Regions from separate parts of the Streptomyces flavalbus genome, predicted to be linked through region 1. Evidence: riboswitches for the same ligand, from Rfam matches in the RefSeq annotation. Region 1 holds a riboswitch; each other region holds the start of a gene.

Evidence for each region. Region 1 has a riboswitch for cobalamin ahead of cobT (nicotinate-nucleotide--dimethylbenzimidazole phosphoribosyltransferase). Riboswitches for the same ligand answer to the same signal wherever they lie in the genome.
Region 2: linked by a shared signal. The riboswitch ahead of ACFQZ6_RS28570 (energy-coupling factor ABC transporter permease) and the one ahead of cobT (nicotinate-nucleotide--dimethylbenzimidazole phosphoribosyltransferase) in region 1 are both predicted to bind cobalamin.
Region 3: linked by a shared signal. The riboswitch ahead of ACFQZ6_RS23950 (ribonucleoside-diphosphate reductase subunit alpha) and the one ahead of cobT (nicotinate-nucleotide--dimethylbenzimidazole phosphoribosyltransferase) in region 1 are both predicted to bind cobalamin.

Annotation. Positions count from the first base shown of each region.
Region 1 covers NZ_JBHTEB010000001.1:5,961,844-5,969,371, forward strand. The annotation lists gene ACFQZ6_RS26730 (peptidoglycan recognition protein family protein) at 1-290, opposite strand, end outside; gene ACFQZ6_RS26735 (hypothetical protein) at 290-541, opposite strand; gene ACFQZ6_RS26740 (phospholipase) at 657-1,109, opposite strand; gene ACFQZ6_RS26745 (FeoA family protein) at 1,427-1,741, shown strand; gene feoB (ferrous iron transporter B) at 1,738-3,717, shown strand; gene ACFQZ6_RS26755 (NifU family protein) at 3,725-4,267, shown strand; gene ACFQZ6_RS26760 (YitT family protein) at 4,448-5,128, shown strand; cobalamin riboswitch at 5,184-5,364, shown strand; gene cobT (nicotinate-nucleotide--dimethylbenzimidazole phosphoribosyltransferase) at 5,458-6,606, shown strand; gene ACFQZ6_RS26770 (hypothetical protein) at 6,608-6,736, opposite strand; gene rpmF (50S ribosomal protein L32) at 6,736-6,906, opposite strand; gene ACFQZ6_RS26780 (hypothetical protein) at 7,105-7,528, shown strand, end outside.
Region 2 covers NZ_JBHTEB010000001.1:6,378,309-6,385,836, reverse strand. The annotation lists gene ACFQZ6_RS28585 (ATP-binding protein) at 1-1,878, shown strand, start outside; gene ACFQZ6_RS28580 (winged helix DNA-binding domain-containing protein) at 2,343-3,449, opposite strand; gene ACFQZ6_RS28575 (magnesium and cobalt transport protein CorA) at 3,601-4,761, shown strand; cobalamin riboswitch at 4,905-5,089, shown strand; gene ACFQZ6_RS28570 (energy-coupling factor ABC transporter permease) at 5,120-5,830, shown strand; gene ACFQZ6_RS28565 (energy-coupling factor ABC transporter substrate-binding protein) at 5,827-6,195, shown strand; gene cbiQ (cobalt ECF transporter T component CbiQ) at 6,202-6,951, shown strand; gene ACFQZ6_RS28555 (energy-coupling factor ABC transporter ATP-binding protein) at 6,948-7,528, shown strand, end outside.
Region 3 covers NZ_JBHTEB010000001.1:5,298,934-5,306,461, reverse strand. The annotation lists gene ACFQZ6_RS23975 (carbon starvation CstA family protein) at 1-221, shown strand, start outside; gene ACFQZ6_RS23970 (YbdD/YjiX family protein) at 190-393, shown strand; gene ACFQZ6_RS23965 (DUF3311 domain-containing protein) at 514-783, shown strand; gene mctP (monocarboxylate uptake permease MctP) at 780-2,393, shown strand; gene ACFQZ6_RS23955 (GNAT family N-acetyltransferase) at 2,475-2,981, shown strand; cobalamin riboswitch at 3,034-3,157, shown strand; gene ACFQZ6_RS23950 (ribonucleoside-diphosphate reductase subunit alpha) at 3,287-5,653, shown strand; gene ACFQZ6_RS23945 (ribonucleotide-diphosphate reductase subunit beta) at 5,653-6,666, shown strand; gene ACFQZ6_RS23940 (hypothetical protein) at 6,672-7,463, opposite strand; gene ACFQZ6_RS23935 (bifunctional albaflavenone monooxygenase/terpene synthase) at 7,525-7,528, opposite strand, start outside.

The DNA of each region.
Region 1 (7,528 bases):
CCCTGGGTGGTGCCCTGGGCGGCGGTACGGACGTACTCGCCCCGGCCCTGGAAGAGGTAGCCGTGGACGCAGGCGAGGTGGCTGTAGGCGATGTCCGACCAGCCGCGGGTGTCCATGTGGTGGTTCTGGATGCCGCGCACCTGGGCGGCGCAGTCCGCGTGGTTGGTCCGGGCGACCCGGACCGCGTCGACGTGGTGCACGACGACGCCGCCCTGGGCGGGGGTGATGTTGTCGCTCACCTCCAGCGGCGCGCGGGCGCCCCACTGGGCGCGGGTGACGAAGGTGGCCATCAGTCGCGTTCCCCCTGGCCCACGGCGCAGCCGACCGTGGCGTTGAGGGGTTCCGCGTGCGCGCTGCGGGCCGCTTCGGGGGCGTACTGGGCGGCGGGGTGCCGGGAGTGGGTGGCCGGGCGCGGCACGCGCGGCGGCGCGGGGGCGGGGTCGGTCTGGGCGGTCGCGGTGGCGGGGTGGACGACGGGCAGGACCAGCGCGCAGCCGGTTGCGGCGAGCAGCGCGGCGCGGCGGGACGGGCCGTTACTCAACGGGCCTCCAGGTGACGGTGGGGGGAGGTGGGGGAGCGAGCCCCAGGGAGGGCGGGGAGGGTGGGGAGGGCGGCGGAGGCGGTGGGGGGTGACGCGGGGGAGTCCGCGTCCCGCCTCAGCCGAAGGCGCGTACGGCCTGGTAGTACGTCCACGCCGTGCTGTTGCACGAGGTCAGGGTGGCGCCGGAGTACCGGGAGCACACGCGCTTGAGATCCTCGTAGAAGGCGCTGTCGACGCGCGACTTGTTGGCGGAGAAGGTGCCCATCTCCTTGTAGTTGCGGTAGCCGAAGTCATGGCGCTGGCAGGCCTTGGCGAAGGGGAACCCGAAGGGGTTGTCGGGGGAGGTGCTGCAGTAGTCGGTGGACCAGTTGAAGGCGTACGCCGACCAGGCGGAGCGGTTGGCCTCGGCCGAGGCCCAGGCGTTGTAGCTGGTGGCGGTGGTCTGGGTCCAACTGGCGAGGACCTGGGCCTTGTCGGCGGGGACGGCCGTGGCGGTGGAGGCGGTGGCGAAGATGGTCGCCGAGGTGACGGCGGCGGCGACCAGACCCTTGAGCGCGGTGCGGGGCATGGGACTCCTCACGTGGGTGCACCGGGTCGCGGTGCGTGGCCTTGGGGGGAACGGCCCTACGGTCGTAGGGAGTTGCGTGCCGAACGGAGGGTGACGCTATGCGCGTAGCGTGGCGCTGGAGGAACTTTCCCTTGACATGCACCTGAAAACAAGGGGACGTGCGTGATCCCGCGTCCCGTTTCTAGTGGGCCTTGAGTCCGGGCGGTGGCAGGTCCGGGAGGGGTCTTTGGTCCTGCGGGTGGGGCCGAGGTGCCCATGCTCGGGAAGTAAGGCAAGGCTAGCCTCACCATCACTTGTGGTGGTGGGAGAGGCGGCAGATGAGCAGCGTGGAGCCGGAATGTGGCGAGGCCGGTGCCCGGACGGTCTCCGTCGCGGCACGTGGGGCACGTGGGGCGCTTTCCCTGGCCGACCTGGCGCCGGGGGCCCGGGCCACGGTGACGGAGGTCGTGGGCGCGCAGGCGCCCACCGTGGCGCGCCGGTTGGCCGACCTCGGGTTCGTTCCCGGCGCGGTGGTGGAGGTCGTACGGCGGGCCCCGCTGCGCGACCCGGTCGTCTACCGGGTCCAGGACTACGAGGTGTGCCTGCGGCGGGCGCAGTCCGCGTGGGTGCGCGTCACGGAGGCGGGAGCGTGAGCGGGGGGTGCCACGAGCCCGCCCCGGACGCCGCCGCCGGGACGGCCCTGGCCGAAGGCGCCGAGGATGCCGAGGTCGAGCGGATCGCCCTCGTCGGCAGCCCCAACGCGGGCAAGACCAGCGTCTTCAACGGGCTGACGGGGCTGCGCGCCAAGACCGGCAACTACCCCGGCGTGACCGTCGCCCGGTTCGTCGGAAGCTGCCGGGCGGGCGGGCGCAGGTACCTCGTCGAGGATCTGCCGGGCACCTACGGCCTGGAGCCGGTCAGCCCGGACGAGCGGATCACGGTCGACGTGCTGGAGGGCCGCCTGGAGGGGACGCCGCGCCCGGACGCCGTACTCGTCGTCGTGGACGCCACCACACTCCAGCGGTCCCTCGCCTTCGTCGCCCAGGTGCTGGCCCGTGGGCTGCCGACCTGCGTGGTGGTGACGTTCGTCGACGAACTGGCGCGCCGTCAGGGGCGGGTGGACGTGGACGCTTTGGGCCAGGCGCTCGGTGTGCCGACGGTGGCGGTCGTCGGCCACCGGGGGTACGGCATCGAGCGGCTGCGGGAGCGGCTCGCCCAGTGGCGTGCCTGGACGGCGCCGGTCGTGGCGCCGCCCACCGACCCGGGGGAACGGGACGCCTGGGTGCGGTCGGTGCTGGCCTTCGCCGACTACCGCGCCCCGGAACGGCACAAGGTCACCCGGCGCGTGGACGCCGTCCTGCTGCACCCGGTGTGGGGGACGGTGACGTTCCTCGCGGTGATGGTGCTGTTCTTCCAGACGGTCTTCACCGTGGCCGCCCCGCTCCAGGACGCCGTCGAGGCGCTCTTCGTACGGCTGTCCGGCCTGGTCGCCGAGCACGTCGGGCCCGCCTGGCTGGCCGGGCTGCTGGGCGACGCCCTGATCGGCGGCGTCGGCGGGGTCGTGGTCTTCGTACCGCAGATCGTGCTGCTGTTCCTGCTCCTCGCCCTGCTGGAGGGCGTCGGCTACCTGGCCCGCGCGGCGTTCCTGATGGACCGGGTGATGGGGCGGTTCGGGCTGGAGGGGCGGGCGTTCGTGGCGCTGCTGTCGTCCTTCGCCTGCGCGATCCCCGGCATCATGGCCACCCGCACCCTGCCCTCGGCCAGGGACCGCCTCGCCACCATGATGGCCGCCCCGCTGATGACCTGCTCGGCGCGGCTGCCGGTCTACGTCCTGCTCATCGGGCTGCTCGTCGACCCGTCCGGGCGGGTCGGCCCGTTCGGCGCGCAGGGCCTGGTCATGTTCGGCCTGTACCTGCTCGGCGCCGTGTCCGCGCTGCTGGCCGCCTGGGTGTTCAAGAGGCTCGGCGACCGGCGCGGCCAGACGGTGCCGTTCTACATGGAGATGCCGCCCTACCGACTGCCCGCCCCGCGCGCGGTGCTGGTGGCGGTGTGGTCGTCCGCGCGTGCCTTCCTGCGCAAGTGCTCCACCGTCATCGTCACCACCACCGTCGTCCTGTGGCTGCTGCTGAACCTGCCGCTGCACTCCGCCGCGCAGCTCCGCGCGGCGGGCGTCGACCCCGACGACCCCGTCGCCGTGTCCGCGTACTCCGTCGACCACAGCTACGCCGCCGACCTGGGCCGCTCCGTCTCCCCCGTCTTCGAGCCGCTCGGCTTCGACTGGCGGATCAACATCGGCGTCCTGTCCGCGCAGGGCGCCCGCGAGACCTTCGTCGCCACCCTGGGGCAGGTCGCGGCGGCCGAGGACCCGGAGGACCCGGCGCGGGCGCTGCGGACCATGACGTACGCCGACGGGCCGCACGCCGGGGAACCGGTCTTCACCGCGCCCACCATCGCCGCGCTGCTGGTCTACTTCGTGTACGCCCTCCAGTGCATGGCCACGGTGGCGGTCCTGCGCCGCGAGACCGGGACGTGGAAGTGGCCGGGGATCGCCCTCGCCTACCTCACGGCGCTGGCCTGGCTGATGGCCTTCCTGGCCCGGACGGTGACCGTTCTGCTGGGGGGCGGGTGAGGAGAGCGTGATTCCCCTTCACCCGCAGCGGGTTCCGGGTGAGCCCGAGGCGCTGCGCTGGATCATCCCCGCCGGGACACTGCCGTGCACCGGCGTACCGGCCGGGGTTCCCGGGCCGCTGGCCGCGCTGCTGGCCGACGGGACGCTGGGCCGGGTCGTGGTGGAGCCCGGGGCGGTGGTCACCTGCCTGGGTGCGGGGCGTGGTTGGGGTACGGAGGTCGCCCCGGTTCGTACGGCGCTGCACGCCGCGTTGGCCGATCCCGGGGGGTGGGTGGCCGGGGGTGGTGGTACCGACGGCGCTCGTGACGATGACGTACGGCTGCGCGGTGCGGTCCGTGAGGTTCTTGCCGGGGCCGTGGGGGACTTCGCCCGGTCGCACGGGGGCGGCATCGAACTGGTCGGCGTGGACGGGGGCGTCGTGACCGTCCGCCTCGCGGGTGCCTGCCACGGCTGTCCCGCCGCCTGGCTCACGCTGCACCGGCGCCTGGAGCGGGAGTTGCGCCGACGCCATCCTGGTCTGGTGGGGGTGCGGGAGGTGGGGGCGCGGTGACTTAGGGGTCGGCGCTGGTGACGTAGGAGTGGCGACAGGGGCCGGTGGGCCCTACTGCCGTGCCTGTTCGGCCCAGGCGGGTGGGTGTTCGGCATCGCCATGCTGGCGTGGGACCGGCCCGGGGCTGGTCAGGGGGCCGCCCCCGAACCGGCCGACCGTGACGTGAACCGCTGGAGACCCATGAGCAGTCCGGAGACACCGACGAGGGCCGTGGGGCAGTGGGGGTGGCCCAGGCGGCCCGCCGACCGCACCGCTCCGGCCGTCACGTCGACGAAGCACGGGGTGGTCGAGGACGTACTGGGCATCCTCACCGGCACCTTCCTCGCCTCGCTCGGGCTCTTCCTCCTCCAGGCCAGCGGGACCGTCACGGGCGGCACCGCGGGGCTGGCGCTGCTGCTCAGCTACGCGGTCGACGTGCCGTTCGGGGTGGTCTTCCTCGCCGTGAACCTGCCCTTCTTCGCGCTCGCCGTCCGGCGCAAGGGCTGGAGCTTCACGATCCGTACGGCGCTCTCGGTCGGCGTCGTCTCCCTGATGGCCTCGCTCCACCCCGCCGAGATCACCGAACTCGCCGTCGACCCGGTCTACGCCGCGCTCGCCGGGAACCTGCTCGCCGGGGTGGGGCTGCTCGTCCTCTTCCGGCACCGGTCCAGCCTCGGCGGCTTCAACATCCTCGCGCTGGTCGCGCAGGAACGGTTCGGTCTGCGGGCCGGATACGTGCAGATGGCCCTGGACGTCGTCATCGTGGTCGCGTCCCTGGCGGTCGTACCGCCGCTGAAGGTGCCGCTGTCCGTCGCCGGGGCGGTCGTCCTCAACACCGTCCTCGCCCTCAACCACCGGCCGGGGCGCTACACCGGTACCTGAAAGCCGTGGTGGGGGCTGGTGGCGGAGTGTGGCAGGATGCCGGGGACGGATGCGGAGGAACGCCGGTGCGGACCTGAGGGTCCAAGTCCGGGGCGGGCCCGCCACTGTGACCGGGGAGCCGTCTCCCGCTGATGGCCACTGGCGGCCGGTGTGAACCGGCGGCTGGGAAGGCCGGGAGCCGACGCCGGTAACCCTGCCGTACGCGCGGGGTGCCGAGAGCCGGGAGCCAGGATATTCCGGCCGTCCCGTAGCCGGGCGCTGCCTGCCCGGGGTGCGGCTCGTGCACGGCGGCGTGGAGAACCGCCGAGAGAGTAAGGACTGCCTTCGTGGTGCCTTCGACTGGCTCGGACCCTTCTAGCGGCCCTGCTGCCTTTGCCTTTGCCTCTGCCTCTGCTCTTGCGGTTGGTTCGTGGCTGGAACGCGCGCTGGCCGCCATCACCCCCGCGGACCCGGGCGCCCTCGCGGCGGCCCGGGACCGCCAGAACCGTCTGACCAAGCCGCCCGGCTCGCTCGGCCTGTTGGAGGAGGTGTCGGTCCAGCTCGCGGGCGTGGCGGGCAGTTGTCCGCCGCCGATGCCGACGCCCGCCGCGGTGGCCGTCTTCGCCGCCGACCACGGGGTCCACGCCCAGGGCGTGAGCGTCTGGCCGCAGGAGGTGACGGCGCAGATGGTCGCCAACTTCCTGGCCAGCGGCGCCGCCGTGAACGCGCTGGCCGCCCAGGCGGGGGCGAGGGTGGTCGTGGTGGACGTGGGCGTCGCGACGGACCTGCCGGTCCCGGACCCGACCCCGGACGGGCTGCTACGACGCCGGGTCCGGGCGGGCACCGCGGACATGACCCGCGTACCGGCGATGACACGTGAGGAGGCGGTCCGCGCGGTGGAGGTCGGCATCGGCGTGGCCTGGGAACTCGTCGACGACGGCTGCCGGTGCCTGCTCACCGGCGACATGGGCATCGCCAACACCACGGCCTCGGCGGCGCTGATCGCCGCGTTCACGGGCGTGGACCCGGACGAGGTGACCGGTCACGGGGCGGGGATCGACGCGGCGGCGCGCCGGCGCAAGGTGGGCGTGGTGCGCGCGGCCCTCGATCTGCACCAGCCGGACCCACGGGACCCGTTGGGGGTGGTGGCGGCGGTCGGCGGCCTCGAACACGCGGCGCTCGCCGGGTTCGTGCTGGGCGCCGCCGCGCGCCGGGTGCCGGTGATCCTGGACGGGGTGATCGCCTCGTCGGCGGCCCTGGTGGCGGCGGCGCTGTCACCGGACGCCGTGGCCGCGTGCGTGGCGGGACACCGCTCGGTCGAACCCGGCCACACCGTCGCCCTGCACCACCTCGGCCTGCGCCCCCTGGTCGACCTGGGGCTACGGCTCGGCGAGGGCACCGGTGCGCTGCTGGCCCTGCCGCTGGTGCAGGCGGGGGTGCGGGCGCTGCGCGAGATGGCCACGTTCGACTCGGCCGGGGTGACGAACAAGCACGCCTGACTCACGCGACCGGGCCCGGCTCAGCGGGCCCCGCGCCGGAGGAGAGGGGCAGGGCGCCGTGACAGTGCTCCTGCCCCTGCTCCATGGTGCCCGACAGCGCCGCCTCGCCACCGCGCGGCGAGGACGCCATCAGCCCTCGGGCCGCAGCAGACCACGCTCGTACGCCTTGGCCAGCCGCTGCGGAACCAGATGCGGCACACCGTCCACCGTCACCGACACGAGCTGCGGCGCGACCGCCTTCCACTGCGCGCGCCGGTGCCGGGTGTTGCTGCGCGACATCTTGCCTTTGGGTACGGCCATGGGGGCCTCCGGGTGGGGGTGATCGGTGAGCGGGACAGACGATACATGAAAATGGATGTCATTAACATCCCGGCTCAAGGGCTGCCGCATGGCTGGAAACCCTCGTCCGCGCGTTGCTCTTCCCTAAAGTCACTGTTCCTGCCGCGGGTACGGCGAAGGCCGTGCCGTGGCCGACGGAGGGCGGGAGTGAGGGAGTTCATGACCTTCGAGCAAGAGTGGGCCGCGCTGCGCACGGCGGCGGCCGAGCGTACCTCCACGCGGCTCAACAGCGTCCCTGCCGAGGGAGGCGGTGGCGACGGGAGGGATCTGGTCGTCAACCGGGACGACCTCGGCGCCATCGGCAATGACGCCTACGACCTGCTCGGACGGTTGGCGAAGGAGGGCGACATGGCCCGGCCCGCCACGTTCGACGCGGCGACGGCGTTGACCAACGGGAACTTCGTGAGCGGGGCAGCCGTGCTGAAGGTGCATGACTACTGGCAGACCCACCTGAGGACCCTGCTGGACGCCTGCGCGCAGATCTCGAACCACCTCGATTTCAGCAAGGCCCAGCACGCCAAGGACGAGGCGAAGATCGAGGGGCACCTGACGCGGATCTCCGTGCTCACGGAATACATGAAGT
Region 2 (7,528 bases), 420 kb from region 1:
GAGCTGGGCCTGCTGGCGACGGAGCCGGAGGGGCCCGCCGTACGGTTCGCGCACCCGCTGATCTCGGCCGCGCTGTACGCGGAGGCGACCGGGCAGCAGCGCCGGGCCGCGCACGCCGCGCTGTCCCGCGCCGCCTCCGACCCGATCGAACGCGCCCGGCACCTGGCGCTGGCCACCACCGGCGCCGACCCGGAGGTGGCCGCCCGGCTCGCGGAGGCCGCCGCGCTGGCCCGGGACCGCGGGGCGCCCTCGGTGGCCGCGTCGCTGGGTCTGCTCGCCGCCCGGCACACCCCCGCGCACGGCGTGCCAGGACCCGACGGGCGCAGGCTCCAGGCCGCCGAGGACGCGCTGCTCGCCGGTGAGGTGGACCTGGCGCGGGACATCGCCCACGAGGTGCTGACCCGGGCCACCGCCTCCGCCGACCGGGTGGGCGCCTGGATGGTCGTCATCGAGGCCGCCGGGCAGGCCCTGGGCGAGGTCGACGCGGTCTTCCCGCAGGCCCTCGCCGACGCGGGCGACGACCCGCGGCTGCTCGCCCTGGTCCACTACCAGCTCGCGTGGCGCGGGCTGATGGTCGAGGGCGACTTCGCGGAGGCCCGGCACGAGGCCGCGCACGCCGCCGAGCTGGCCGCCCGCGGTGGCGACCGGCGCACCGAGCTGCTGGCGCTGGCGTTCCAGGCGCAGTCGGAGACCCTGATGGGCCACCCCGACGCGCCCCTGACGATCAAGCGGGCGCTGCGCGAGCCGCAGGACCCGCAGGTGGCGTGCCACCACAACGGCGCCGGGGCGGCCCGGTTCCGCTGGCTGCTGATGGGCGACCAGCTCACCGAGGCGCGCGGTACCGTCACCGCGCTGCTGCGGGAGGCGCGGCGGCGCGGCATGGTCGAGTCCGAGGTGCACTTCCTGCGCTTCCTCGCCGACACCGAGCTGCGCTCCGGGCACTGCGGCCGGGCCCTGGACCTGGCCCGCGAGGGGCTGCGGCTGGCCCGGGACTGCGGCATCGGCGAGGGCGCCTCCGCGATGCTGACCTCGCTGGCGGAGGCGGCGGGCGGGGACGCCGGACGGGCGCTGACGCTGGCCCAGGAGGCGGTGTCGCACGCCGAGGAGGACGGCGACACGGTGTACCTGTCGCGGGCGCTCGCGGCGCTCGGGCACGCCCAGCTCGTCGCGCTGGACGCGGTCGGCGCGGCCCGGTCGCTGCGCCGGGTGCGGGTCCTGGAGGAGGGGCTCGGGGTGACCGACCCGGCGCGCGGGCGGTGGCAGGGCGACCTCGCGGAGGCGCTGGTGCGGATCGGGGAGACCGGGGAGGCGCGGGACGTCATCGACGTCACGCGCGAGCAGGCGCTGCGCCTGGACCGGGAGAGCGTGCTGGCCGTCCTGGACCGGGCGGAGGCGCTGGTGCGGGCCGCGCACGGCGACGTGGACGACGCGCTGGCGCAGCTCACGTCGGTCCAGGACCGGCTCGGCAAGCTGGGGTACGGCCTGGAGGAGGCGCGGGCCGCGTTCGAACTGGCGCGGCTGCGGGCCCTGCGGCCGGGTGCGGCGCCGTCGTCGTACGAGGAGGCGGCGCGGCTGTTCCGGCGGTGCCGGGCGCTGCCGTGGCTGCGGCAGGTGGACGCGGCCGTCGCCGCGGGCGCGCCGGAGCCGGTGGCGCCGGTGCCCGCGCCCGCGCCGCCCGCCGCGCTGGAGGGCCTGGCGGCGATGGAGCGTCAGGTCGCGGCGCTGGTGATGGAGGGCGCCACCAACCGGGAGATCGCGGCCCGGCTGTTCATCAGCGTGAAGACGGTCGAGGCGACCCTGACGCGGGTCTACCGGAAGCTGGGCATACGCTCACGGGTGGACCTGGTCCGCCTGGCGGCGGGCCGCACGACGGGCTGACGACGGCCCGGACAGCCGGGACAGCCCAGACAGCGGGAACAGCCGGGACACCCGGGCGACAACGAAGGTTTGCCGTCCGGGACCGAGGGTTTTCCCTGCCAACTCCCCTCCCCCTTAGGGGGTTCCCTCATTGGGCGGGCCCCGCGGGCGGCCCTAGCGTAAGGGCCGTGCCGAACGCCCGGGCCTGCACCCCGGGCGACCCCCCACCGGCCAACGAGGAGATCCATGTCCGGGCTCGACCGCGCCAGGAACACCGCCAGACGCGGGGCGGTGGCGGCGCTCGCCGCCACCGCCGTCCCGGGCCCGCCGGGTGCGCGCCCCCTCCTCCGGAACGTCACGCCACCCCCAGCTCGCCTCATGACCGGTCGGTCACCGGCCCACGGCTCCTGAGTACCCCTCAGGTGAAATACCAGGGGGCGTTGCGGGCCTCCACGAGCGGCCCGCAACGCCCCCTCTCCACGCGCTCACACCCCTACGACGGTCCCGAAGCGCACGTCGTACGGCTCCCCGGGGTGCAGCACCCCCAGCATCCGCTCCGCCTCCGCGGTGACCTCCGCGCGCTGTACGGCGGTCAGGCGGCCGAACGGCTCGATGACGAGGGCGTCGTCGCGCAGCCGCCACACGCCCGCGAGGAACCCGTCGACGAGGAAGGTGGCGTGGGCGACGTTGCCCTGCCAGGTGCGGCCCCGGTACTCGGCGGGCACGACGCGGGTGCGGTCGGCGTGGGACAGCAGCAGGTTGTCGTACTCGGGCAGCAGCCGCGCCGGTGCCCCGGTGTCCGGGTCGGGGCGCGGCGCGTCGGGCAGGTCGAGGAGTTCGGTGCCGTGCGCGTCGCGGAAGGTGAGCAGCTCGGGGCGGAGCCGTTCGAAGGCGGGCCGCAGCCGGGTCAGTCCCGACCAGGTCTGCATGTCCTTCACGGACGCCGGGCCGAACGCGGCGAGGTAGCGCCGTACGACGTCCTCCGGGGCGGGCGCGGGCTCGGCGGGGCGGCCCAGCCAGTGCTCGGCGGTGGTGAGGGCGACCTGCCCGGAGCGGCCCCACACCCCGCGCGGGGTGACCTGGACGAGCGGCAGCGCACACCGGGCGGCGACGGCGAGGGACCGCGGGTCGGCGTCCGGCCACTCGGCGCCCAGCGCGTCCCGCAGTTGCCCCATGGTGCGCGGCTCGGCCTCCACCAGCTCCCGGGCGAGCCGCGCGAGCCGTTCGAGGTCGACACCGACCAGCCCCTTGCGGAAGACGTTGATCTCCCGGTCCCGGGCGGGCTGCACCAGGGGCCGCAGGGTGAGGGCGTCGTCGGCGGTGTGGGTGTGGATGGTGGAGCGCATGGTGACGATCCGTACGACGGCCCGGTCCGCCATCAGCCCGGACAGCTCCTCGGGCCCGAACCCCTCCAGGCGGGCGGCGAGCGCGTAATACGGGGGCTTGACGTTCTGTGCCTGGAGCCCGAGCAGGTGCCCGACGGCGTCGGCCGCGGTGCGCCGGGCGGGGCGCAGCAGCAGTTGCCGGGCGAGGGTGGCGCGGTTGAGGGCGCGGGTGGTGAGCAGGGGCGCCGCCGGGGCCGTCTTCGTCATGCTCCGCACGCTAGCGCGGATGGCGGACAGTTCCTGACCTACTCATGACGGGGTGTCCGCGGCTCGGGTACTCCCCGGTCGTACGTTTCGCCCCCGTATATCCTGCTCGTCGATCACCCTGACGCCGTACCCCCACCGGAAGGCAGCCGTGATGTCCGAGCGACGTGACCGTCCCGGCGCGAGGAGCGCCCTGAAGCCGGTCTGGCGGCGGTCGCGGCCCGCGGAGCGGCCCCCGCGGCAGACTCCCCCGGCGCCCCCCGAGGCGGCGCCCGAGCCGTCGCCGCCGGAGCCGGTCAGCGTCGTGGAGTCCGCCCTGTACCGGGACGGCGTCCGCGTCTCCTCCCCCGGCACCCTCGCGGAGACCTACCGTGAGCTGCGCGAGCACCCCTCCGGCATGGCGTGGATCGGGCTCGCCCGCCCCACCGACGCGGAACTGCTGTCGCTGGCCGCCGAGTTCGACCTGCACCCGCTCGCGGTGGAGGACGCGATGGAGGCCCACCAGCGGCCGAAGCTGGAGCGCTACGGCGACACCCTCTTCGTCGTGCTGCGCGCCGCCCGCTACCTCGACGCACCCGAGGAGGTCGACTTCGGTGAGCTGCACGTCTTCGTCGGCCCGGACTTCGTGATCACGGTGCGGCACGGCGGCGCCCCCGACCTGTCCGCCGTACGCCACCGCATGGAGGACAGCCGGGAGTTGCTGCGCCTCGGTCCCGAGGCGGTGCTGTACGCCATCCTGGACGCGGTGGTCGACGGGTACGCGCCGGTCGTCGAGGGCGTGCAGAACGACATCGACGAGATCGAGACCGAGGTCTTCCGCGGCGATCCGGAGGTCTCCCGCCGCATCTACGAACTCTCCCGGGAGATGGTGGAGTTCCAGCGCTCCACCCGCCCCCTGGTCGGCATGTTGCACGGCCTGATGGCGGGCTTCGCGAAGTACGGCACCGACGAGGAACTCCAGCGCTACCTGCGCGACGTCGCCGACCACGTCACCCACACCAGCGAACGCGTCGACGGCTTCCGCCAGGCCCTGACCGACATCCTCACCGTCAACGCCACGCTGGTGACCCAGCAGCAGAACGCGGAGATGCGGGCGCTGGCGGAGGCGGGCTTCGCGCAGAACGAGGAGCTGAAGAAGATCTCGGCCTGGGCGGCGATCCTCTTCGCACCGACCCTGGTCGGCACGATCTACGGCATGAACTTCGACCACATGCCCGAACTCCACTGGCTGTTCGGCTACCCCTTCGCCATCGCCCTGATGGGGCTGGTCTGCGTCAGCCTGTACGTGGTGTTCAAGCGACGCGGCTGGCTGTAGGCGCCCGGCCAGTCCCGCCCACCACCGCTCCCGGGCCCCGAGTGTGAGACAGGGCACCCCGGGGCGTCCGAGTGCGCCGGTGTGCGGGTGTGCGCCCGTATTCGCGCCCCTGATGCCCGCTTGTCACCACCCCCGGGGGCCGATTACTGTCACCACGCCTTGGTGAACGGGAAATCCGGTGTGATGCCGGTGCGGCCCTCGCCACTGTGATCGGGAAGTCCGGCTCCAGCCCCTAGGGGCGGCCACTGGGTCCTTCGGGACCCGGGAAGGCGGAGCACGGGCGGTGGTACCCGTCAGCCAGGAGACCGGCCAAGGCGCGTCAACCATCCACGAGGTGCTGGAGAGGGTCTGCTGAGCCATGCACATAGCCGAGGGTTTCCTCCCTCCGGCGCACGCGATCGCCTGGGGTGTCGCGTCCGCGCCGTTCGTCGTCCACGGAGTCCGGTCACTCACCCGTGAGGTCAGGGAGCACCCCGAGAGCACCCTGCTCCTCGGGGCGTCCGGCGCCTTCACCTTCGTCCTGTCCGCGCTGAAGCTGCCGTCCGTGACCGGCAGTTGCTCGCACCCCACCGGCACCGGTCTGGGCGCCATCCTGTTCCGGCCGCCGGTGATGGCGGTGCTCGGCACCATCACGCTGCTGTTCCAGGCGCTGCTGCTGGCGCACGGCGGGCTGACCACGCTCGGCGCCAACGTCTTCTCCATGGCGATCGTCGGCCCGTGGGCCGGGTACGGCGCCTACCGGCTGCTGCGCCGCTTCGACGTACCGCTGATGGCCGCCGTCTTCGGCGGCGCGTTCGTCGCCGACCTGTCCACGTACTGCGTCACCAGCGTCCAGCTCGCGCTGGCCTTCCCCGACCCGAGCAGCGGGTTCCTCGGCGCGCTCGGCAAGTTCGGCTCCATCTTCGCCGTCACGCAGATCCCGCTGGCGGTGAGCGAGGGCCTGCTGACGGTGCTGGTGATGCGGCTGCTGGTGCAGTCCAGCAAGGGCGAGCTGACCCGGCTCGGGGTGCTCGTCACCGGGGCGCGGGGGCGGCGGGCGGCGTCGGAGGCGGAGGCGGTGACCCGATGAGCCGGAACGCGAAGATCAACCTCGTACTCCTCGCGCTGGTCGCCGCGCTCGCCGTGCTGCCGCTGGCGCTCGGCCTCGGCGACCACAAGGACGAGCCGTTCACCGGCTCCGACGGGCAGGCGGAGACGGCGATCACCGAGCAGCACCCGGACTACGAGCCCTGGTTCTCACCGCTGTACGAACCGCCGTCCGGGGAGATCGAGTCCGGTCTGTTCTCCCTCCAGGCGGCGCTCGGCGCGGGCTTCCTCGCCTACTACTTCGGGCTGCGAAGGGGCAGGCGCCAGGGCGAGGAACGGGCGCGGGCCGCCCAGACCGCCGGACAGACCGCCGGGCAGCCCACCGATCCCGCCACCGGACAGGACTGAGCGCCGGTGCTGCCGATCGACGCGGCGGCGCACAGCAGCCGCTGGCGCCGCCGCCACCCCGTGGACAAGGCCGTGCTGGGACTCGGTCTGACCGTGCTCGCGATCTCCCTGCCGCCCTGGCCGGGCGCCGCCCTGGTACTGCTGACCGCGCTGACGCTGCTGCTCGGCCCGGCCGGGGTGCCGGGCCGCAGGCTGTGGCGGGCCTACAAGGTGCCGCTGGGCTTCTGCGTGACCGGCGCCGCCACCCTGCTCGTCCAGGTCGGCGGCCCGGACGGCTTCGTGTCCCTCGCCGCCGACGGCCCGGCCCGCGCCGGGGAGTTGCTGCTGCGGACGTCGGCCGCGTCCCTGGGCGTGCTGCTGTTCGCGTTCACCACGCCGATGTCGGACCTGCTGCCGCGCCTGGTGCGCGCCGGGGTGCCCGCGCCCGTCGTCGACGTCGCGCTGGTGACGTACCGGATGAGCTTCCTGCTGCTGGACTCGGTGCGGCGGATCCGCGCCGCGCAGGCCGCCCGGCTCGGCCACACCACCCGCGCGGCGACCTGGCGGTCCCTGGCCGGGCTCGGCGCGACCGCGTTCGTGCGGGCCTTCGACCGGGCGCAGCGCCTCCAGGCCGGACTCGCCGGACGCGGCTACGACGGCTCCCTGCGGGTGCTGCTGCCGGAGGCCCGCGTCTCCGCGCGGTTCACCGGCGCGAGCCTCGCCCTGCTCGCGGCGGTCGCCGCCCTCACCCTCGTACTCGAAAGGCCGCTGACATGAGCGAGCCCGCCCTGGTCGCCCTGCGGGGCGCGTCCTTCGCCTACGAGGACGGGCCCACCGTCCTCAGCGGCCTCGACTTCGCCATCCACGAGGGGCGCGCGCTCGCCCTCCTGGGCCGCAACGGCAGCGGCAAGACCACCCTGATGCGGCTGCTGAGCGGTGGACTGCGCCCCCGCGAGGGCCGGTTGACCCTGGAGGGGCGGCCGGTCGGCTACGACCGCAAGGGGCTCACCCGGCTGCGGACGACCGTGCAGCTCGTGGTGCAGGACCCGGACGACCAGTTGTTCGCGGCGTCCGTCTCCCAGGACGTGTCCTTCGGGCCGCTCAACCTGGGGCTGCCCGACGCCGAGGTGCGCGCCCGGGTCGACGAGGCGCTCGCCGCGCTGGACATCACCGCGCTGGCCGACCGGCCCACCCATCTGCTCTCCTACGGCCAGCGCAAGCGGACCGCGATCGCGGGCGCGGTCGCGATGCGGCCCAGGGTGCTCATCCTGGACGAGCCCACCGCGGGCCTCGACCCGGACGGCCAGGAACGGCTGCTGGCCACGCTCGCCGGGCTGCGGGCCACGGGGACGAC
Region 3 (7,528 bases), 660 kb from region 1:
CGGTGGACGGCGTCCTCTCCGCCGTCCTCGCGCTCCTGATCGTCGTCGTGGTCGTCGACGCGCTCCGGATCTGCGTCCGGCACGTCCGCCGCCCCGCACTGTCCACGCTCAGCGAGGCGCCGTACGTCGAGTCGAAGATCGTCGCCCCGGCCGGGCTGTTCCCGACCAAGGAGGAGAAGGAGGAGGCCCGTGACGCCGTCGGCACTGACACGCGCGTTTAGGGGCGTGCGCTGGTACCTGCGGGAGCTGACCGACGAGTCGGCGTACGAACGCTACGTGGCCCATCTGCGCGAGGGCCACCCGGAGGCGGAGGTGCCGTCCCGGCGCGCGTTCGAGCGGATGCGGACGGACCGGCGGGAAGCGGACCCACGGCAGGGCTTCCGCTGCTGCTGAGCCGCCACTACCTGCACGAGTGCCGACCGATATCCGGACGAGGGGTTCCGTTTGCGCCATCCCCTGACCTAGATTGCCTGCGCGTTACACCGGTGATCAGTGAGGGGACGGAGTCGCCAGATGTCACAAGCACCACCTGAAGCGAACAGAACGGCGGTGGTGACGCCCGTGCGCGTCGTCATCGCCGTCTGTCTGATAGCACCCTTCGTATCGATGCTGTGGGTCGGCTCCTACGCCAAGACCGACCCGACCCTGATCGGCATCCCGTTCTTCTACTGGTACCAGATGGCCTGGGTCGTGCTCTCGGCCGGGCTGACCTCGCTGGCGTACCAGCTCTGGCACCGCGACCAGCGTGCCCGCAGGCAGCGGCAGGGGGGTGACGGGGCATGAAGGACGGCGTCAACGGCGTAGCGCTCACCGTCTTCGTCCTGTTCTTCGTCGCCGTCACGGTGATGGGGTTCCTCGCCGCGCGCTGGCGGAAGGCGGCCAACGAGCACAGCCTCGACGAATGGGGGCTGGGCGGCCGGTCCTTCGGCACCTGGATCACCTGGTTCCTGCTCGGCGGCGACCTGTACACGGCGTACACCTTCGTGGCGGTCCCCGCGGCGATCTACGCGGCGGGCGCGTCCGGGTTCTTCGCGGTGCCGTACACGATCCTCATCTACCCGATGATGTTCGTGTTCCTGCCCCGGCTGTGGTCGGTCTCCCACAAGCACGGCTACGTCACCACCTCGGACTTCGTCCGCGGCCGGTTCGGTTCCAAGGGGCTGTCGCTGGCGGTCGCCGTCACCGGCATCCTCGCCACCATGCCGTACATCGCGCTCCAGCTCGTCGGCATCCAGGCCGTCCTGGACGTGATGGGCGTGGGCGGCGGCGAGAACACCCACTGGTTCGTCAAGGACCTGCCGCTGCTGATCGCCTTCGGCGTGCTGGCGGCGTACACCTACTCCTCGGGGCTGCGCGCGCCCGCGCTGATCGCGTTCGTCAAGGACACGCTGATCTACCTCGTCATCGCGGTCGCCATCATCTACATCCCGATCAAGCTGGGCGGCTTCGACGACATCTTCGCCGCGGCCAGCCAGAAGTACGAGGCGGCGGGCGCGGGCGGCCTCACGCCGACGGCCGCCTCCCAGTGGACGTACGCCACGCTGGCGCTGGGTTCGGCGCTCGCGCTGTTCATGTACCCGCACAGCGTGACCGCCGTGCTGTCCAGCCGCAGCCGTGAGGTGATCCGCCGCAACTCCACCATCCTGCCGCTGTACTCGCTGATGCTGGGCCTGCTCGCCCTGCTGGGCTTCATGGCGATCGCGGCCGGGGTCCAGGTGGACAACGGGCAGCTCGCGATCCCGCAGCTCTTCGAGAACATGTTCCCGGACTGGTTCACGGGCGTCGCCTTCGCCGCCATCGGCATCGGCGCGCTGGTCCCGGCGGCCATCATGTCCATCGCGGCGGCCAACCTCTTCACCCGCAACATCTACAAGGACTTCCTGAAGCCGGACGCCACCCCGGCCCAGGAGACCAAGGTGTCCAAGCTGGTGTCGCTGCTGGTGAAGGTGGGCGCGCTGGTCTTCGTCCTCGGCATGGACAAGACCGTCGCCATCAACTTCCAGCTCCTCGGCGGCATCTGGATCCTGCAGACCTTCCCGGCCCTGGTCGGCGGTCTGTTCACCCGCTGGTTCCACCGCTGGGCGCTGCTCGCGGGCTGGGCGGTCGGCATGGTGTACGGCACGGTCGCCGCGTACGGCGTCTCCTCGCCGACGCAGGCGCACTTCGGCGGCTCGTCGAAGGAGATCCCGGGCATCGGGGAGATCGGCTACATCGGCCTGACGGCGTTCGTCCTGAACCTGGTCGTCACGATCGTCCTGACCTTCGTCCTCAAGACCCTCAAGGCCCCCGAGGGCGTGGACGAGACGAGCCCGGAGGACTACTCGGCGGACGCGGGTGACCCGGGAGTACAGGTCGAGCTGCCCCCCGCGACGGCGGACACCGCACGCACCTAGGGGTCGACCAGCCACGACCACCCCGCGGCGGGCCGCCAAAAGCAAGTGCTACGGCGGCCCGCTGTCGTCCACACTCCCCGCATGGACATCCAGATCCGGCCCATCGAGCCCACCGAACACACCACCCTCGGCGACATCACAGCCACCGCCTACCTGGACGACGGCCTCCTCGACTTCGGCGAAAGCGACGCCTACCTCCACGAACTGAGGGACGTCACCAAGCGCGCCGCCTCCGCGGAGGTCCTCGTCGCCGCCGCCGAAGGCCGGGTCCTCGGCGGCGTCACCTTCGTGCCGGGCCCCGGCCCCATGTCCGACATCGCCCGCCCCGGCGAGGCCGAGATCAGGATGCTGGCCGTCGCCCGCGAGGCCCGCGGACGCGGCGCGGGCGAGGCCCTGGTGCGCGCCTGCCTCGACCGCGCCCGCGCCACCGACGGCTGCACGGGCGTCGTCCTGTCCACCCAGCGCACCATGCGCGCCGCCCACCGCGTCTACGAACGGCTGGGCTTCACCCGGGCCCCGGAGCGTGACTGGAACCCGCTCCCGGAGCTGGACGACATCTCCCTGCTCGTCTACGAACTGACGCTCTGAAACCGGCCCGACACAACATCTGGGGGTGGCACGCCGCCCCGGCACAAGATGTATGCTCATGCTCGCTGTCGCCGCAGGGGAATCCGGTGCGAATCCGGAACTGTCCCGCAACGGTGTACATGCGTGTTTCCGCACGCCTGGTCAGTCCGAGGACCTGCCGACAGCGCGCCCGGCCGACCGGTCCGGGTGCCATGACGTCCGGGCCTCGTGGAATGGGCCGGTGGACGCGACGCCACGCGCGCTCGTGAGCTGCCCCCTGCCCTCCACAGGGCCCAGGCCCCGTGCCGAGCGAGGGAGAGCCCCACGTGACCATCGCGCCAGCGGATCCCGCTTCAGCGACCCCGGTGGACACCGGCGGTCCCGGTACCGCGCTGCTGCGGACCCTGACCGAGCTGACCGCCGACCTGCCCGACGCCGACCCCGGCCGGGTCGCCGCCGCCGCGCTGCGCGGCCGGTCCGCGCGGGCCGACGAAAGGGAGCTGCGCGAGCTGGCCACCGAGGCCGCCGCCGGGCTGATCTCGGAGGACCCCGCGTACTCCCGGCTCGCGGCCCGGCTGCTGACCCTCGGCATCCGCGCCGAGGCGGCCTCGCAGGGCGTCACGTCGTTCACGGAGTCCGTCGCGACCGGGCACCGCGAGGGCCTGATCGCCGACCGCACCGCGGACTTCGTCCGCGTCCACGCCGACCGCCTGGACGCGCTCGTCGACCCGGACGCCGACGACCGCTTCGGCTACTTCGGGCTGCGCACCCTGCACTCCCGCTACCTGCTCCGGCACCCGGTCACCCGGCAGGTCATCGAGACGCCCCAGCACTTCCTGCTGCGGGTCGCCGCCGGGCTCGCGGAGGACGACAGCCGCCGCTCGGTGGACGAGGTCGCCGCGCTGTACGCGCTGATGAGCCGCCTCGACTACCTGCCGTCCTCGCCCACCCTGTTCAACTCCGGCACCCGCCACCCGCAGATGTCGTCCTGCTACCTCCTGGACTCCCCCAAGGACGAGCTGGACTCCCTCTACGAGCGCTACCACCAGGTCGCCCGGCTCTCCAAGCACGCGGGCGGCATCGGACTGTCGTACAGCCGCGTCCGCTCGCGCGGTTCGCTGATCCGGGGCACCAACGGGCACTCCAACGGCATCGTCCCGTTCCTGAAGACGCTGGACGCCTCGGTGGCCGCGGTGAACCAGGGCGGGCGTCGCAAGGGCGCGGCGGCGGTCTACCTGGAGACCTGGCACTCCGACATCGAGGAGTTCCTGGAGCTGCGGGACAACACCGGCGAGGACGCCCGCCGCACCCACAACCTCAACCTGGCGCACTGGGTGCCGGACGAGTTCATGCGCCGGGTCGCCGAGGACGGCACCTGGTCGCTGTTCTCGCCGTCCGACGTGCCCGAGCTGGTCGACCTGTGGGGCGCGGAGTTCGACGCCGCCTACCGCGCGGCCGAGGCGGCGGGCCTGGCGCGGAAGACCGTCCCGGCCCGTGAGCTGTACGGCCGGATGATGCGCACCCTCGCGCAGACCGGCAACGGCTGGATGACCTTCAAGGACGCCGCCAACCGCACCGCCAACCAGACCGCCGAGCCGGGCCACGTCATCCACTCCTCCAACCTCTGCACGGAGATCCTGGAGGTGACGGACGACGGTGAGACCGCCGTGTGCAACCTGGGCTCGGTCAACCTCGGCGCGTTCGTCGACGTCGGGGACGGCGGGGACGGCGGGGACATCGACTGGGAGCGCCTGGACGCCACCGTCCGCACCGCGGTCACCTTCCTGGACCGCGTGGTCGACATCAACTTCTACCCGACCGAGCAGGCGGGCCGCTCCAACGCCCGCTGGCGGCCGGTGGGCCTGGGCGTGATGGGCCTCCAGGACGTCTTCTTCCAGCTCCGGCTGCCCTTCGACTCCGCCGAGGCGAAGGGCCTGTCCAGCCGGATCGCCGAGCGGATCATGCTCGCCGCGTACGAGGCGTCCGCCGACCTCGCCGAGCGCAACGGCCCGCTTCCGGCCTGGGCGAAGACCCGCACCGCGCGGGGCGTGCTGCACCCCGACCACTACGACACCGAGCTGACCTGGCCGGAGCGCTGGGCGGCGCTGCGCGAGCGGATCGCGGCGGTCGGGATGCGCAACTCCCTGCTCCTCGCCATCGCGCCGACGGCGACGATCGCCTCCATCGCGGGCGTCTACGAGTGCGTCGAACCGCAGGTGTCCAACCTGTTCAAGCGCGAGACCCTCTCCGGTGAGTTCCTCCAGGTCAACTCCTACCTGGTACGGGACCTGAAGCGGCTCGGCGTCTGGGACGACCGCACCCGGGAGGCGCTGCGCGAGGCGGGCGGCTCGGTGCAGGGCTTCTCCTGGATCCCGGAGGACGTACGACGCCTGTACCGCACGGCGTGGGAGGTCCCGCAGCGCGCCCTGATCGACATGGCGGCGGCCCGGACCCCGTTCCTCGACCAGGCCCAGTCCCTGAACCTGTTCATGGAGACGCCGACCATCGGCAAGCTCTCCTCGATGTACGCGTACGCCTGGAAGTCCGGGCTGAAGACGACGTACTACCTGCGCTCCCGCCCGGCGACCCGGATCGCCCGAGCCGCCCAGGCCGCCACCCAGGCCACCATCCCCGCCCCCGAGGCGGTCGCCTGCTCCCTTGAGAACCCCGAGTCCTGCGAGGCCTGCCAGTAATGACCAGCCGTACCACCAACCTGCTCGACCCGGGCTTCGAACTGACCCTGCGCCCCATGCGCTACCCGGACTTCTACGAGCGCTACCGGGACGCCATCAAGAACACCTGGACCGTGGAGGAGGTCGACCTCCACTCCGACGTCGCCGACCTGGCGAGGCTGACGCCGGGCGAGCAGCACCTGATCGGCCGTCTGGTCGCCTTCTTCGCGACGGGCGACTCGATCGTCGCGAACAACCTGGTGCTCACCCTCTACAAGCACATCAACTCCCCCGAGGCGCGGCTGTACCTGTCGCGGCAGCTCTTCGAGGAGGCCGTGCACGTCCAGTTCTACCTGACGCTGCTTGACACCTACCTGCCCGACCCGGAGGACCGCACGGCCGCGTTCGCCGCCGTCGAGAACATCCCCTCCATCCGCGAGAAGGCCGAGTTCTGCTTCAGGTGGATGGACTCGGTGGAGGAGATCGACCGCCTGGAGACCCAGGCCGACCGCCGCCGCCTCCTGCTCAACCTGATCTGCTTCGCCGCGTGCATCGAGGGCCTGTTCTTCTACGGCGCCTTCGCGTACGTCTACTGGTTCCGCAGCCGGGGCCTGCTGCACGGCCTGGCGACCGGCACCAACTGGGTCTTCCGGGACGAGACCATGCACATGTCCTTCGCGTTCGACGTCGTGGACACCGTCCGCAAGGAGGAGCCGGAGCTGTTCGACGACGCGCTCCAGCGGCAGGTCACCGACATGCTGAAGGAGGCCGTCGAGGCGGAGCTGCAGTTCGGGCGCGACCTGTGCGGTGACGGGCTGCCGGGGATGAACACCGACTCGATGCGGCAGTACCTGGAGTGCGTCGCCGACCAGCGCCTGACCCGCCTGGGCTTCGCCCCGGTGTACGGCTCCGAGAACCCGTTCCCCTTCATGGAGTTGCAGGGCGTCCAGGAACTGACCAACTTCTTCGAGCGCCGCCCGTCCGCGTACCAGGTCGCCGTGGAGGGCACGGTCGACCTGGACGAGGACTTCTAGGTCGGCTACCCCAACGCCACGTAGTCCCCGGCCGACGCGGCCCGCGCGGTCGTCGTCGTGCCGGGGAAGTACCAGCGCCAGGTGCCCGCCGAGGAGACGGTCACCTTGGTGCGCAGCAGGCCGGAGCCGTCGGCCGTGACGGTCTTGACCGTGCGGTAGTCGGAGGAGCCGCTGGGGCGGTGCTGGAGCAGCACCGTTCCGGCGAAGCCGTAGTACTTCAGGCTCTCCCAACTGGCCCGCGACAGCTTCCCCGCCACGGTGAGCGTGCCGCCCTTGGCGACCGGCTCGGGTCCGGCGTTGACGGTGGGCGCGGAGGCGCGCTTGACCTTGAACAGGGCGATGCGGTCGTGGATCCAGTAGTCGCCGTCGTTGGCCTTGACGGTGGCGGCGGCCTGCCAGGTCCCCGCGATGTTGTTGGAGTTGATGTCGTCGCTGTTCGGGATCCAGGCCGGGTCGACCTTCATCGTCCCCGTGCACACGGACGTGGTCGAGGTCTTCTTCACACAGGTGGTGCCGGTCCAGTCGAAGAAGCCGTAGCCGTTGGACGAGTTGAAGGCGCTGAGGTCGGTGACCCCCTTCACCCCCGAGTCGTCCTGAACGGTCATGGCGATCGGGAACGTGACGACCGCCTTCGTCCCGACCTTGACGTTCTTGCCGCCGTTGACGACGGTGCTGGTGACGCGGACGTCGCCGCGGCCCTCCGCGTGCGCGCCGGTCGCGGTGAGCAGGACGAGCGCGGTGGCCCCGCCCGTGACCGCCCACGCCGTGCGCCGCGCGGAGCGCGTGATGTGTTCCATGATCCTCCCCTGGTGTCCGGGAGAGGTTACACACGCGCTCCGGCGGTGCGGAACGGGACGGTCAC